3 regions of the Kitasatospora sp. NPDC059408 genome follow, and region 2 is predicted to be linked to each of the others. Evidence: riboswitches for the same ligand, from Rfam matches in the RefSeq annotation. Region 2 holds a riboswitch; each other region holds the start of a gene.
What was found. A riboswitch is a leader RNA that binds a small molecule or an ion and turns the genes downstream of it on or off. The one in region 2 is predicted to bind cyclic di-AMP.
Positions count from the first base shown of each region.

Region 1: linked by a shared signal. The riboswitch ahead of ACFXDE_RS00995 (hypothetical protein) and the one ahead of ACFXDE_RS14205 (M23 family metallopeptidase) in region 2 are both predicted to bind cyclic di-AMP.
Region 3: linked by a shared signal. The riboswitch ahead of ACFXDE_RS42375 (transglycosylase family protein) and the one ahead of ACFXDE_RS14205 (M23 family metallopeptidase) in region 2 are both predicted to bind cyclic di-AMP.

Region 1 is NZ_JBHYWI010000001.1:238,242-242,122, reverse strand. It holds gene ACFXDE_RS01005 (alpha/beta hydrolase) at 1-136, shown strand, start outside; gene ACFXDE_RS01000 (MoaF N-terminal domain-containing protein) at 256-585, opposite strand; cyclic di-AMP (ydaO/yuaA leader) riboswitch at 1,071-1,243, shown strand; gene ACFXDE_RS00995 (hypothetical protein) at 1,245-2,528, shown strand; gene ACFXDE_RS00990 (hypothetical protein) at 2,551-3,042, opposite strand; gene ACFXDE_RS00985 (IclR family transcriptional regulator) at 3,320-3,881, opposite strand, start outside.
Region 2 is NZ_JBHYWI010000017.1:121,012-124,892, forward strand. It holds gene ACFXDE_RS14190 (TetR/AcrR family transcriptional regulator) at 1-144, opposite strand, end outside; gene ACFXDE_RS14195 (alpha/beta fold hydrolase) at 184-1,011, opposite strand; gene ACFXDE_RS14200 (YiaA/YiaB family inner membrane protein) at 1,155-1,445, opposite strand; cyclic di-AMP (ydaO/yuaA leader) riboswitch at 1,698-1,856, shown strand; gene ACFXDE_RS14205 (M23 family metallopeptidase) at 1,869-2,702, shown strand; gene ACFXDE_RS14210 (hypothetical protein) at 2,760-3,734, opposite strand; gene ACFXDE_RS14215 (GNAT family N-acetyltransferase) at 3,777-3,881, shown strand, end outside.
Region 3 is NZ_JBHYWI010000140.1:2,494-6,374, forward strand. It holds gene ACFXDE_RS42370 (cytochrome P450) at 172-1,455, shown strand; cyclic di-AMP (ydaO/yuaA leader) riboswitch at 1,666-1,834, shown strand; gene ACFXDE_RS42375 (transglycosylase family protein) at 1,840-2,769, shown strand; gene eno (phosphopyruvate hydratase) at 3,024-3,881, shown strand, end outside.

The sequences.
Region 1 (3,881 bases), on a different contig from region 2:
GGTCTCGTACAGCATGCTGGAGACCGGCGGCCACAACTTCGAGACGTGGAGCAAGCTGCTGCCGTCCTCGCTGGAGTGGCTGTCCGAGCACCTCAAGGTCCCGAACCAGCCGGGCCAGCCGGCCCCCGCAGCCTGAAGCCGGCCTTCGTAGCCGGACAGCCGGTTCCCGCAGCCGGATGGTCCCCGCGGCCCGACTCGCTGCAGCCGGCCGGTTCCCGCAGTCCGACGGTCGCCGGCCTCGCGGACCGGCCGGCCTCAGGCCACCCGCTCCAGCGTCCCCGTGTGGAGCTCGCCGACCCGGCCGCCCTCGCCCTCGAAGGTCCAGAACGCGCGCACCGTCAGCCGGACCAGGTCCATCACGTGGCTGACGGTGATGCCGCTCTGCTCCGTCCAGCTGACGAAGTACACCTCGGGCGCGACCTCGGCGACGTGGAGCGCCACGTCCTCCCACTGGCCCGCCGACTCGCCGAGGCCCTCCCAGCGCAGCCGCTTGCCGTCGGCCGAGTAGGCGTTGCGGAAGGCCGCGCCGTTGTCGGCCCGGAAGAGGTAGGTGCGGCCGGCGAAGGCGGGCAGGGGCGCGGTCATGGTGCGGCGGTTCCTCGTCTCTGCGGGAGGGGGCGCGGTGCTCTTGTGCACGACGGTGGATGTCGGACCTCCAATTTATCCGATCGGGCGAGCTCGCACGCCACTGCCAGTGAAGACGCACCCCCGTCACCGTCACCACGCAAGGCCCGCCAGGGCACCGCCGGCCAACAGGTGACACCGGCACCGGCACAGGCACCGCGACGGTCGGCGGCACCCGGCTGCTCGGCGGGCGCGACCGCCTCGAACCCGCCGGGGCGCCGGACGCCGGGGTCCGGATCGGCGCCCGGCTCGCCCGAACATCAACGGCCCGCCGGGATGCCGGCCAACTGATCCACTGCGCACCGTAGTTGATCGACACAACTGTGAGCTGCGCGACAACCGGTCGAGACGAGTTGTCCGTTCACGGACCGACTGCCTAGCCTGCAACGGCGTCCGCCCTCGCGGACCCCGCCGCCGGGACGCCGAGTCCCGTCCACCCGACGGCGGGCAACCGAGCACCACAGCGGACGGGAGCGGGGGAACCAAGGTCAGCGCCACGACCCGGCACGCCCTCGCGCGTGCCGGCCGCGGCTTGGGGTGAAGCCGTTCCCACAGGCGGCCGGGCGACCTCTCAGTCCGAACCCGACAGCTCACCTCGCAGGCGTCGCAGAGGACACCCCATGCACAAGCCTGCCCGGCGCCCCGCGCCCCGCCATGCCCGCCCGTCCCACCGCGGCCGCACCGCCGCCCTCGCCGCCACCGGCGCGCTCGCCATCACCGGCGCCGGCCTGTTCGGCCTCCAGTCCGCGCCCGGAGCCCAGGCCGCCACCGGTCCGACCGTCACCCAGGACCGGCTCGCCCCGGCCACGATGGTCGCCGGCCGGGCCGCCACGGCGACCCTCACCGTCCACTCCTCGTCCTGCTTCACCGCCAAGACCGTCGGCGTCGGCGTGCGCGACGCGGCCGGCAACAACCTCGACTTCCCCGGCAACGCCAGCAATGTGCCGATCTGCCCGTGGAGCTACACCTTCACCAGTGGCGCGCGCGCCCTGCCGGCCGGCACCTACACCCAGTTCGGGTTCTGGCAGGACTTCGGTGGCGCCTGGCACAACCTGCCGTCGCAGCAGCTCGTCGTCTCCGGCACCCCGACCCCGACCACCACCCCGTCGGCCACCCCCACCCCCACCCCCACGCCCACCCAGGCACCCACCCAGACGCCCACGCAGACCCCGAGCGCCACCGCCACCCCGAGCACCCCGGCGCCGTCCTCCCCGATCGCCGGCAAGTCGCTGACCTGGTCCGACGAGTTCAACGGCCCGATCAACTGGGGCCAGCGCTGGGTCGGCGACAAGAGCACCGCGTACAAGTACGGCAACCACAACCCGGACGACAACAAGCTCGACTGGCTGGACCCGAACAACGTCAGCGTGGCCAACGGCGTCGCCACCTTCACCGCCACCCCCGGCAGCAACACGCTGGAGAACGGCAAGCAGTCCTGGAACACCGGCTTCCTCACCACCGAGGGCTCCAGCGAGGGCTTCCAGGTCAAGACCGGCGACTACGCCGAGACCCGGGTCAAGCTGCCGGCCGGCTCCGGCGCCTGGCCGGCCCTGTGGACCTGGAAGAACGGCAACGGGGAGGTCGACTCCTTCGAGTACCACCCCGACAACCCGAACCTCCTGGAGCTGACCAACCACGTCAACCCGGGCAACTTCGACTACTACACCAACGCGAGCGCCGTCGCGAAGGACCAGTGGGTGACCATCGGCACCTACTACGGCGCCACCTCGGTGGACTGGTACGTCAACGGCGTGAAGGTGTTCTCGGACGGCAAGGGCGTCGGCGCGAACTTCTCGGCGTACCTGATCCTCAACCTGTCGGTGTGCGCGGGGCAGTACCACCCCGCGCCGCAGGGGACCGCCCCGATCACCTTCGCCGCCGACTACGTCCGCGTCTACCGGTAACCGCACCGGCACACGGTAGCCATCAGCCGGCAGCCGTCTCGACGACCCTGATGTCGAACGGCTGCCGGTTGTTGCGCGGGTGCCGGTCGTCCGGGCTGATCACCGTGACCTTCCCACCGGTCAGCAGGCCCGTATGCGCCATGGGGGAGATCCGCACCGTGACGAGCGCGGTCGCGCTGCGTCCCTCGGGCAGGCCGGGGCCGAAGGTGCAGCGCACCTCGCGGCCCAGGAACGCCTCGCAGTTCTCGGGGAAGTACGGGCCCACCGCCGTCACCTCCTCCGGCAGGGTGACGATCACGGTGAAGGGCGAGGCGGTGGTGTCCGGGCCGAGGTTGGCGACGAAGGCGTGCACGGTCGTGGTGCCGCCGGGCGGTGCGGGGCTGGGGTCGAGCCGGACGACCTCCAGGTCGGAGTCGGACAGCGCCGCGGCCCGGCTCGCCGGCGCGAGCTGCACGGCCGGACGGGGGTCGGGCCGCTGCCCGGCCCACGACGGGACGGCGGTCAGCGTCGCCACCGCACAGCCTGCCGCCACGGCCACCGTCAGCCACGTCCCGCTCCGTGCCGCGTTCCCAGCCCTGCCGCGAAGCCTCTTGCGCCTGCGCTCCATCGCCGTTCACCGTGCCCTCGTGCTCCGGCGGCCCGCGCCGTCGCGGGCCGCGTCCGCACCAGGGTGGCCGAGCGGCGGGCGGCCGTCGCCGCGCCCCGCCCTCCGTCCGCCCGAACGGAGGAACGTGTGCACAGGAAGTCGACCAGTCCGACTTCCTGCGCATGACACCTCAACTGACCACTCGTCAGGGCGCGAGGACCTGCCCCAGTCGGGCCGCGATCTTGTGCATCACGGAGACGAGCGACGCCGCGCCGTCCTGCTGCTCCAGCGCCCGGATGCGGGCCTCGGGGCCGGAGACCGACAGCGCCGTCGGCGTCGGCGCGCCCGGGACGGCGAGCGCGATGCAGCGCACCCCGATCTCCTGCTCCTGGTCGTCGACGACGTACCCGCGCTCGCGCGCCTCGGCGAGCTGGTGCAGCAGCTCCTGCGGGTCGGTGACGGTGTACTCGGTGTGCGCGGGCAGCGTGTTGGGGCCGAGTATGGCGCGGGCCTCCTCCTCGGGGAGCTGGGCGAGCAGCGCCTTGCCGACGCCGGTGCAGTGCGGCTGCACCCGCCGGCCGACCTCGGTGAACATCCGCATCGAGCGGCGCGACTGCACCTGCCCGACGTAGACCACCTCGCCGCCCTCCAGGACCGCGAGGTTCGCGGTCTCGCCGGTGGCCTCCATCAGCTCGGCCAGGTAGGGGCGGGCCCAGCTGCCGAGCAGGCGCCCGGCGGTCTCGCCGAGCCGGATCAGCCGGGGGCCG
Region 2 (3,881 bases):
GCTGACGTGCTTGTACAGGGAGGGGGTGGCGACGCCGGCCCGGGTGGCGACGGCGGCGAGGGTGAGGCCGTCCGGTCCCTGGTCGTCGATGAGGGCGAGGGCGTGGTCGACGACCTGCTCGGGCGTCAGTCCGACTCGGGGCATGGCTCGGTCTCTCTGTGTCGTGATCCGGGGGGAGGAGGCTCAGGCGATCTCGGTGAGGAAGGGCAGCAGGGCACCGGCGACGGCCTGCGGGTTGTCGGCCATCGGGTAGTGCCCCGAGCCGTCGATCATCACCTTCCGGGCGCCGAGCGCCGTGGTCTGCCGGTCGGCGACGACCTCCGGCTTCGGGAAGTCGGGGTCCTTGGTGCCCATGAGGACGAGCGCCGGGCACCGCACGGCGGCGGTCCAGCCGACGGGCGAGGAGTCGCCGCGGACGTGTCCGCGGGTGGCGGTCCTGCGGCCGGGGGTGCGCAGCGAGTCGACGAGCCCGGCCACGTACGCGTCGAAGTCGGCCGGCTTGGCGCCCGGGTAGGCGAGCTTGCGGTGGTAGAAGCCCCAGAACGCGGGCCAGTGGATGACGACGGTCCCCATGGCGTGGACGACGCCGCGCATGAGGGCGTTCTGCGGGAGGTTCTCGATGAAGGCGTCGATCAGGACGATCCCGGCGACCCGCTCGGGCGCGTCCCCGGCGACCTTGACGACGGTCGCCCCGGTGTAGGAGCTGCCGGCCAGGACGGCCCGCTCGATGCCGAGGTGGTCGAGCAGGGCGAGGACGTCGGCGGCGATGGCGCCCGGCGCGTAGTCGTCCCAGGCGATCGAGGACTCGCCGAAGCCGCGCAGGTCCATGGTGATGACGCGGTGGCCGGCGGCGGCGAGCAGCGGGACGAGGTGCCGGTACGAGCGGCGGCTGTCGAGCATCCCGGGGAGGAGGACGACGGGGGTGCCGTCGCCCTTCAGGGTGTCGTCGAAGGCGATCCGGCCGCCGGGAACGTCGAGGTACTGGGTGTCCGGGGTGGTGGTGCCGTTCATGGTGGGCCTCCTCGGTCCGCTGCTGCGGTGGCATCGGTGGTGCTGCCGATAGCCATAAAGCTAAGGCTAATAGCCTTAGCCGTCAAGCTATCGGCCCGCTCCGATGTGAGGAGGCCGTCCGCGCCGACCGGCACCCCGTCCCCTCACGTCCCTTCGACCTTGAACGGGTCGTGCTCGCTGAGCAGCTTCTCCAGCCGGGCCTGGTCCACCCGGGTGACGATCTCGTTCGTCTCCTGCTTGTCCCGGATGACCTTGGCGAGCGTGAAGGAGGAGGTGACGGTGTAGAGCAGGCCGATCCCGAGGAAGGCCCGGGTCCAGGCCCCGACCGGCAGATAGGCGATCCCGAGGGCGAGGGCGGTGCCCGACAGGGCGAAGGAGAGCACGGCCTGGAGGTAGTACGCGGCCGTGGTGCGTGACTGCATCGGTGCGTTCATGGCGCCAGGATGGCGGCGGTCCGGCCGCCGCACATGAGTAGGAGTACTCAGACGGGCCTGGTCGGGCCGTCGTTCGGTGATGCCCAATCACGTTAAGTAGTGCCAGGGGTGGGTAAGAGCCGCAAATCGGCCATAGGGCACAAGCCGCCCGCCCGGTTGTCGGCCGTCCCGGGCGGATGGCTTGGAATCAGGGCGCCCTAGGATTAACGTTTGATAACGCAGCGCGGTCGAAACGCCGTACCCAGACGGCACCGTGCGCCGTCGCCTAATCCCGCCGGCCGGCCTCCGGGCAGGTCAGGGAGCCGGGGAACCACGTTCCTTGGGGTGAATCGGCGGGGCCCCGGCCCGGCCGTAGGAGACCTTCCTGCTCCGAACCCGTCAGCTAACCCGGTAGGCGCGAAGGAAGGAAAGGAGCACGCCTCCGTGGCGTCGACGCACACCCCGGCACAGCCCGCCGGCCCTGCCGCCGGTACCCAGCTCCTCGACCACCCCCGTCCGGCCGGGGACGAGTTCCCGGCCCCGGAGGCCGAGGCCAACCGCCACCGGATGCCGCGTCAGACCCGCGGAGCCTCACCGCTGCTCGGCGTCACCGCCGTCGCCGCCACCCTGGGCGCCACCGGCTTCGCCTCCGCGACCCCGGCCGCCGCGCCCGCCGTCGAGTCCCCGGACGAGGCCCCGGTCGCGCTCGCCGCAGACCCCGGCCTCGCGCTCGCCGCCCGCATCCAGCAGCAGGCCGACGGCCAGCGCACCGCCGCCGAGGAGAGCGCCCGCGTGCAGGCCGCGCAGGAGGCCCAGGCCAAGGCCGCCGCAAAGGAGGCCGAGGCGAAGAAGGCCGCCGACGACGCCGAGAAGGCCAAGGCCGCCGCCCTCACGCTGCCGGTGCGCGACTACAACCTGAGCGCCCACTACGGCCAGAGCGCCCGCTACTGGGCGCACCTGCACACCGGCCTGGACTTCGCCGCCGACACCGGCACCGCCGTGTTCGCGGTCGGCCAGGGCACGATCACCTCGGCCGGCTGGTCCGGCGCGTACGGCTACCGCATCGTCGAGACCCTGCCCGACGGCACCGAGATCTGGTACTGCCACCTCTCCTCGATCATCAAGGGCAGCGGCACGGTGACCTCCGGCCAGCAGATCGGCAAGGTCGGCGCCACCGGCAACGTCACCGGCCCCCACCTGCACCTGGAGGTCCGCCCGGGCGGCGGCGCCCCGGTCGACCCGGAGACCTGGCTCCAGCAGCGCGGCCTGAACCCCTAGCCGCCGCGCAACGCAAACAGGAAAGGCCCCGACCGTCGCCGGCCGGGGCCTTCCGCATCAGTCCTGTTCCGACGGCTCCGACGATTCCGGCGATTCCAGCGACTCCAGCGACTCCAGCGATTCCGACGGCTCCGACGGCTCCGGCGATTCCGACGGCTCAGACACCTGCGGCAGCTGCGCCAGGTACGCCTCGATCTCCGCCGGCCCCGGCTCCGGCGCGAGCTCCGGGAACTCCTCGACCAGCAGCCGCGGCAGCCCCGGCACCGTCCACTCGCCGCACAGCGCGAGCGCCGCCTGCACCGCCGCGTCCTCGAACTGCCCGAAGTCCCCGGCCAGTTCGTCCGGCATCGGGCGCCCCAGCGCGTTCAGCTCGGCGAGGTTGCGGTAGCTGCGCCGCATCAGGCCCTGCTCCAGCAGCCGCCGCGCGCCGTCCGTGGCCATGCCGACCGACAGCACCCGGCCCGGGCCCCAGCCCTGCTCGTCCGGCTCGTCCAGCCACCCGGCCTCGGCCAGCGCGGCGAACGCGTCCAGCCGGTCCTCCTCGGCCAGTTCGAGGAACCCGGCGAGCCAGTCCCGCACCGCGGCCCCGTCCGTGACGTCCACCCCGTGCGCGCGCAGCAGCACCGCGTACAGCCGGGGCCACGTCACCAGGTCGGCCCGGCGCAGCAGCCCGGCCGCGACCTCGCCCTGCCACTCGGCCTCGGCGTGCAGCCGCTCCTGCCGCTTGGCGTTGAGCCGCTTCGCCGCCCGCTGGTGGTCGACCAGCAGCCGGACGGCCTCGCCGTACGCGAACGGGTCCTCGTCGGGGGCGGGCTGGACGTACAGGTGGAGCCGCTCGTACAGCAGGTGTTCCACGGCGTCCGAGGTCAGTTCGGGCCAGCCGTCGCGCATCCTGCCCTCGCCCAGCTCCAGCAGCGCCAGCACCGTGCGCAGCGGCGCCTCGGCCACCGGGGTGCGGCCCTCCGCCGCCGCCCAGGCGAGCAGGTCGGCGGCCCTGGTGCGCGGGGCGAGCCGCAGGTCTTCGTCGTTCATAGCTCGAACGGTAACCGCTGGTCGGGGGTAGGGTCGGCAGCCATGGTCCCCGTACGTCTCACCGGCCCCCGGCTGGCCATCCGCGAGTACCACCACACCCCGGAGGAACTGGACGCGCTGCACGCGCTCTTCGGCGACCCGGAGGTC
Region 3 (3,881 bases), on a different contig from region 2:
TCAGGTGACCAGACTCACGCCTGCCCACCGTCCAAGAGCTGTCCAAAACCCGTCCACGCACTGTCCACGGGCCGTTCGCGGGGCGTTGAGGCGCGGTCCGCGGGCCGTTGACGATCCGGTCACTCACCGTAGATGGCGGGGTGCCCCCGACCCACCGGATACGGTCGTCCCATGCCAGTTCAGCCCGACGACGCCCGCCCGCCGCTCTTCACGTGGGAGTTCGCCGCCGACCCGTACCCGGCGTACGCGTGGCTGCGCGAGCACGCCCCGGTGCACCGCACCACGCTGCCGAGCGGGGTGGACGCCTGGCTGGTGACGCGGTACGCGGACGCGCGGCAGGCGCTGGCGGACGGCCGGCTGTCGAAGAACCCGGCGCACCACAGCGAGCAGGCGCACCGCACCGGCCGGGTCGGGATCCCGGGGGAGCGGCAGGCGGACCTGATGACGCACCTGCTGAACATCGACCCGCCGGACCACACCCGGCTGCGCCGCCTGGTGTCGAAGGCGTTCACGCCGCGCCGGGTGGCCGAGTTCGAGCCGCGGGTGCAGCAGCTCACCGACCGCCTGATCGACGGTTTCGCGCAGCGCGGTTCGGCGGACCTCATCCACGAGTTCGCGTTCCCGCTCCCCATCTACGCGATCTGCGACATGCTCGGCGTGCCGGCCGAGGACCAGGACGACTTCCGTGACTGGGCCGGCATGATGATCCGCCACGGGGGCGGCCAACGCGGCGGCGTGGGGCGGGCGGTGAAGCGGATGCGGGCGTACCTGCTGGAGCTGATCCACCGCAAGCGGGCGGACCTCGGGGACGACCTGATCTCGGGCCTGATCCGGGCGAGCGACCACGGCGAGCACCTCACCGAGAACGAGGCCGCCGCGATGGCGTTCATCCTCCTGTTCGCCGGCTTCGAGACGACCGTCAACCTGATCGGCAACGGGACGTACGCGCTGCTGCGCAACCCGGAGCAGCGCCGCCTGCTGCAGGAGTCGGTGGCGCGGGGCGAGACGGCGCTGCTGGAGACCGGGATCGAGGAACTGCTGCGCTACGACGGTCCGGTGGAGCTGGCGACGTGGCGGTTCGCGACCCACCCGCTGACCATCGGCGGGGTGGACATCCCGGTCGGCGACCCGGTGCTCGTGGTGCTGGCGGCGGCGGACCGGGATCCGGCCAGGTTCTCGGACGAGAACACCCTGGACCTGGCCCGGGCGGACAACCCGCACCTGGGTTTCGGGCACGGCATCCACTACTGCATCGGCGCCCCGCTGGCCAGGCTCGAAGGCCGGTCGGCGCTGGCCACGCTGTTGTCCCGGCTGCCCGATATCGCGCTGGCGGAAAGCCCGGAGAACCTGCGGTGGCGCGGTGGCCTGATCATGCGCGGATTGCGCGAACTTCCGGTCGAATTCAGTCCCGAGAGCCGTTCACCGCACGCGCTTCCCGACGCTCCGACACACTGACGGGGCGTCGCGAACCGGTACGGATCGGCCGTATGAACACCCATCAATCCGGACAAACAACCGCCGTTGGTAGGCGATCGACCACGTGCCGTAATTTCTGTGTGATGTCTGCGATATGAGCTTGTGATTGGTCTGAGGATCTGTCTACTCTCCCTGGAGTTCGCAGCTGCGGACCCCGAGTGCGGAACGCCGAGTCCTGCCCGCCGCGCCACGGGAAACCGACCAGAACCCTGGGCAGGGGCGGGGGAACCAGGTTTGTTGCCGTTCCTCCACGGCTTGGGGTGAAGCCGCCCGAGCGGAATCGTTTCCGCAGACGGCGGCCGGGCCACCTCCCGGTCCGAACCCGACAGCTCACCTCGCAGGCGTGCGGAGAGGGACCCCTTCATGCTGTTCGTTGGAACCGGTCGTCACCGCCGTCGCACCCAGACCGAGAAGGCCATCGCCGTCGCCGGAGTGGCCGGCGTCGGACTCGCGATGCCGATCCTCACCGCCACCGGCGCCTCCGCCGCCCCGGCCTCCGCCTGGGACTCCGTCGCCCAGTGCGAGAGCGGCGGCGACTGGGGCATCAACACCGGCAACGGCTTCTACGGCGGCCTGCAGTTCACCTCCAGCACCTGGAAGGCCTTCGGCGGCACCGCGTACGCGGCGCAGGCCAACCAGGCCTCCAAGGGCCAGCAGATCGCGGTGGCCGAGAAGGTCCTGGCCTCGCAGGGTCCGGGCGCCTGGCCGGTCTGCTCGAAGAAGGCCGGCCTGTCGAAGGGCGGCGCCCCCGCCGCCGTCGACACCTCCGACGCCAAGCCCGCCGCGCAGCAGCACTCCCAGCCGGTGCAGCAGCAGCCCGCGGCGAAGCCGGCCCAGCCGAAGCCGGCTCAGAAGCCCGCCCAGCAGCAGTACCAGCAGCACACGCAGCAGGCCCAGCAGCAGCCGCAGGCCCCGGGCTTCTCCGGCAAGGCCGGCTGGGACGCCGACGCGAAGGTGTACTGGTACCAGAACAACGGCACCTGGTACTGGACCAGCCACCAGGGCGTCTACCAGCAGTACGCGGGCCAGGCCCAGCAGCAGGCCGCTCAGCAGCAGTACGCCCAGCAGCAGGTCCAGCAGCAGTACGCCCAGCCGCAGCAGCAGGCCCCGCGCGCCGCCGTCGCCCCGCAGGGCGGCCACGACTACACCGTCCACGCCGGTGACACGCTGTCGAGCATCGCGTCCGCCCAGGGTGTGCACGGCGGCTGGCAGTCGGTCTACGACGGCAACCGCGGCACCGTCGGCGGCGACCCGAACCTGATCCTGCCCGGCCAGGTGCTGCACCTCGGCTGACGCCGGCCGGAACCGGTGCGACACGCCACGGAGGGGGCCGACCCCGGATCGGCCCCCTTCGTCCGCTTCCGCCCCTTTTCCCGGGGAGCCCGGGTGAACTACCGGTAAGTAGCCCGGCCACACGCTGAGACGGGACCGAGGTCGGCGTGGCCCCGGGACCACGTGCGGTTAGGCTCTGGTCGTAACGACTCCGCAATCATCCCGCCGGCCGCACCACTGGTCAGCGGGACCCTGCTTCCGCAAGGAGATGCCTCGTGCCGTCCATCGATGTCGTCGTAGCCCGTGAGATCCTCGACTCGCGTGGCAACCCCACGGTCGAGGTCGAGGTCGGCCTCGACGACGGCAGCACCGGTCGTGCCGCTGTCCCGTCGGGTGCCTCCACCGGCGCCTTCGAGGCGCTGGAGCTCCGCGACGGTGACAAGAACCGCTACTTCGGCAAGGGCGTGGAGAAGGCCGTCCTGGCCGTCATCGAGCAGATCGGCCCGGAGCTGGTCGGCTACGACGCCACCGAGCAGCGCCTGATCGACCAGGCCATGCTCGACCTGGACGCCACCCCGGACAAGTCCTCGCTCGGCGCCAACGCCATCCTGGGCGTCTCGCTGGCCGTCGCGCACGCCGCCTCCGAGGCGAGCGACCTGCCGCTGTTCCGCTACCTGGGCGGCCCGAACGCGCACGTCCTGCCGGTCCCGATGATGAACATCCTCAACGGCGGCTCGCACGCGGACTCCAACGTCGACATCCAGGAGTTCATGATCGCCCCGATCGGCGCGGAGTCCTTCTCCGAGGCCGTCCGCTGGGGCGTCGAGGTCTACCACACCCTCAAGGGCGTCCTGAAGGAGCGCGGCCTGTCCACCGGCCTCGGCGACGAGGGCGGCTTCGCGCCGAACCTGGACAGCAACCGCGAGGCCCTGGACCTCATCACCGAGGCCATCCAGAAGGCCGGCTACGTGCCCGGCCGCGACATCGCGCTGGCCCTGGACGTCGCCGCCTCCGAGTTCTACCAGGACGGCGCCTACCAGTTCGAGGGCAAGGCCCTCTCGGCCGCGGAGCTCATCGAGTACTACGCCGGGCTCGTCGCCGCCTACCCGCTGGTCTCCATCGAGGACCCGCTG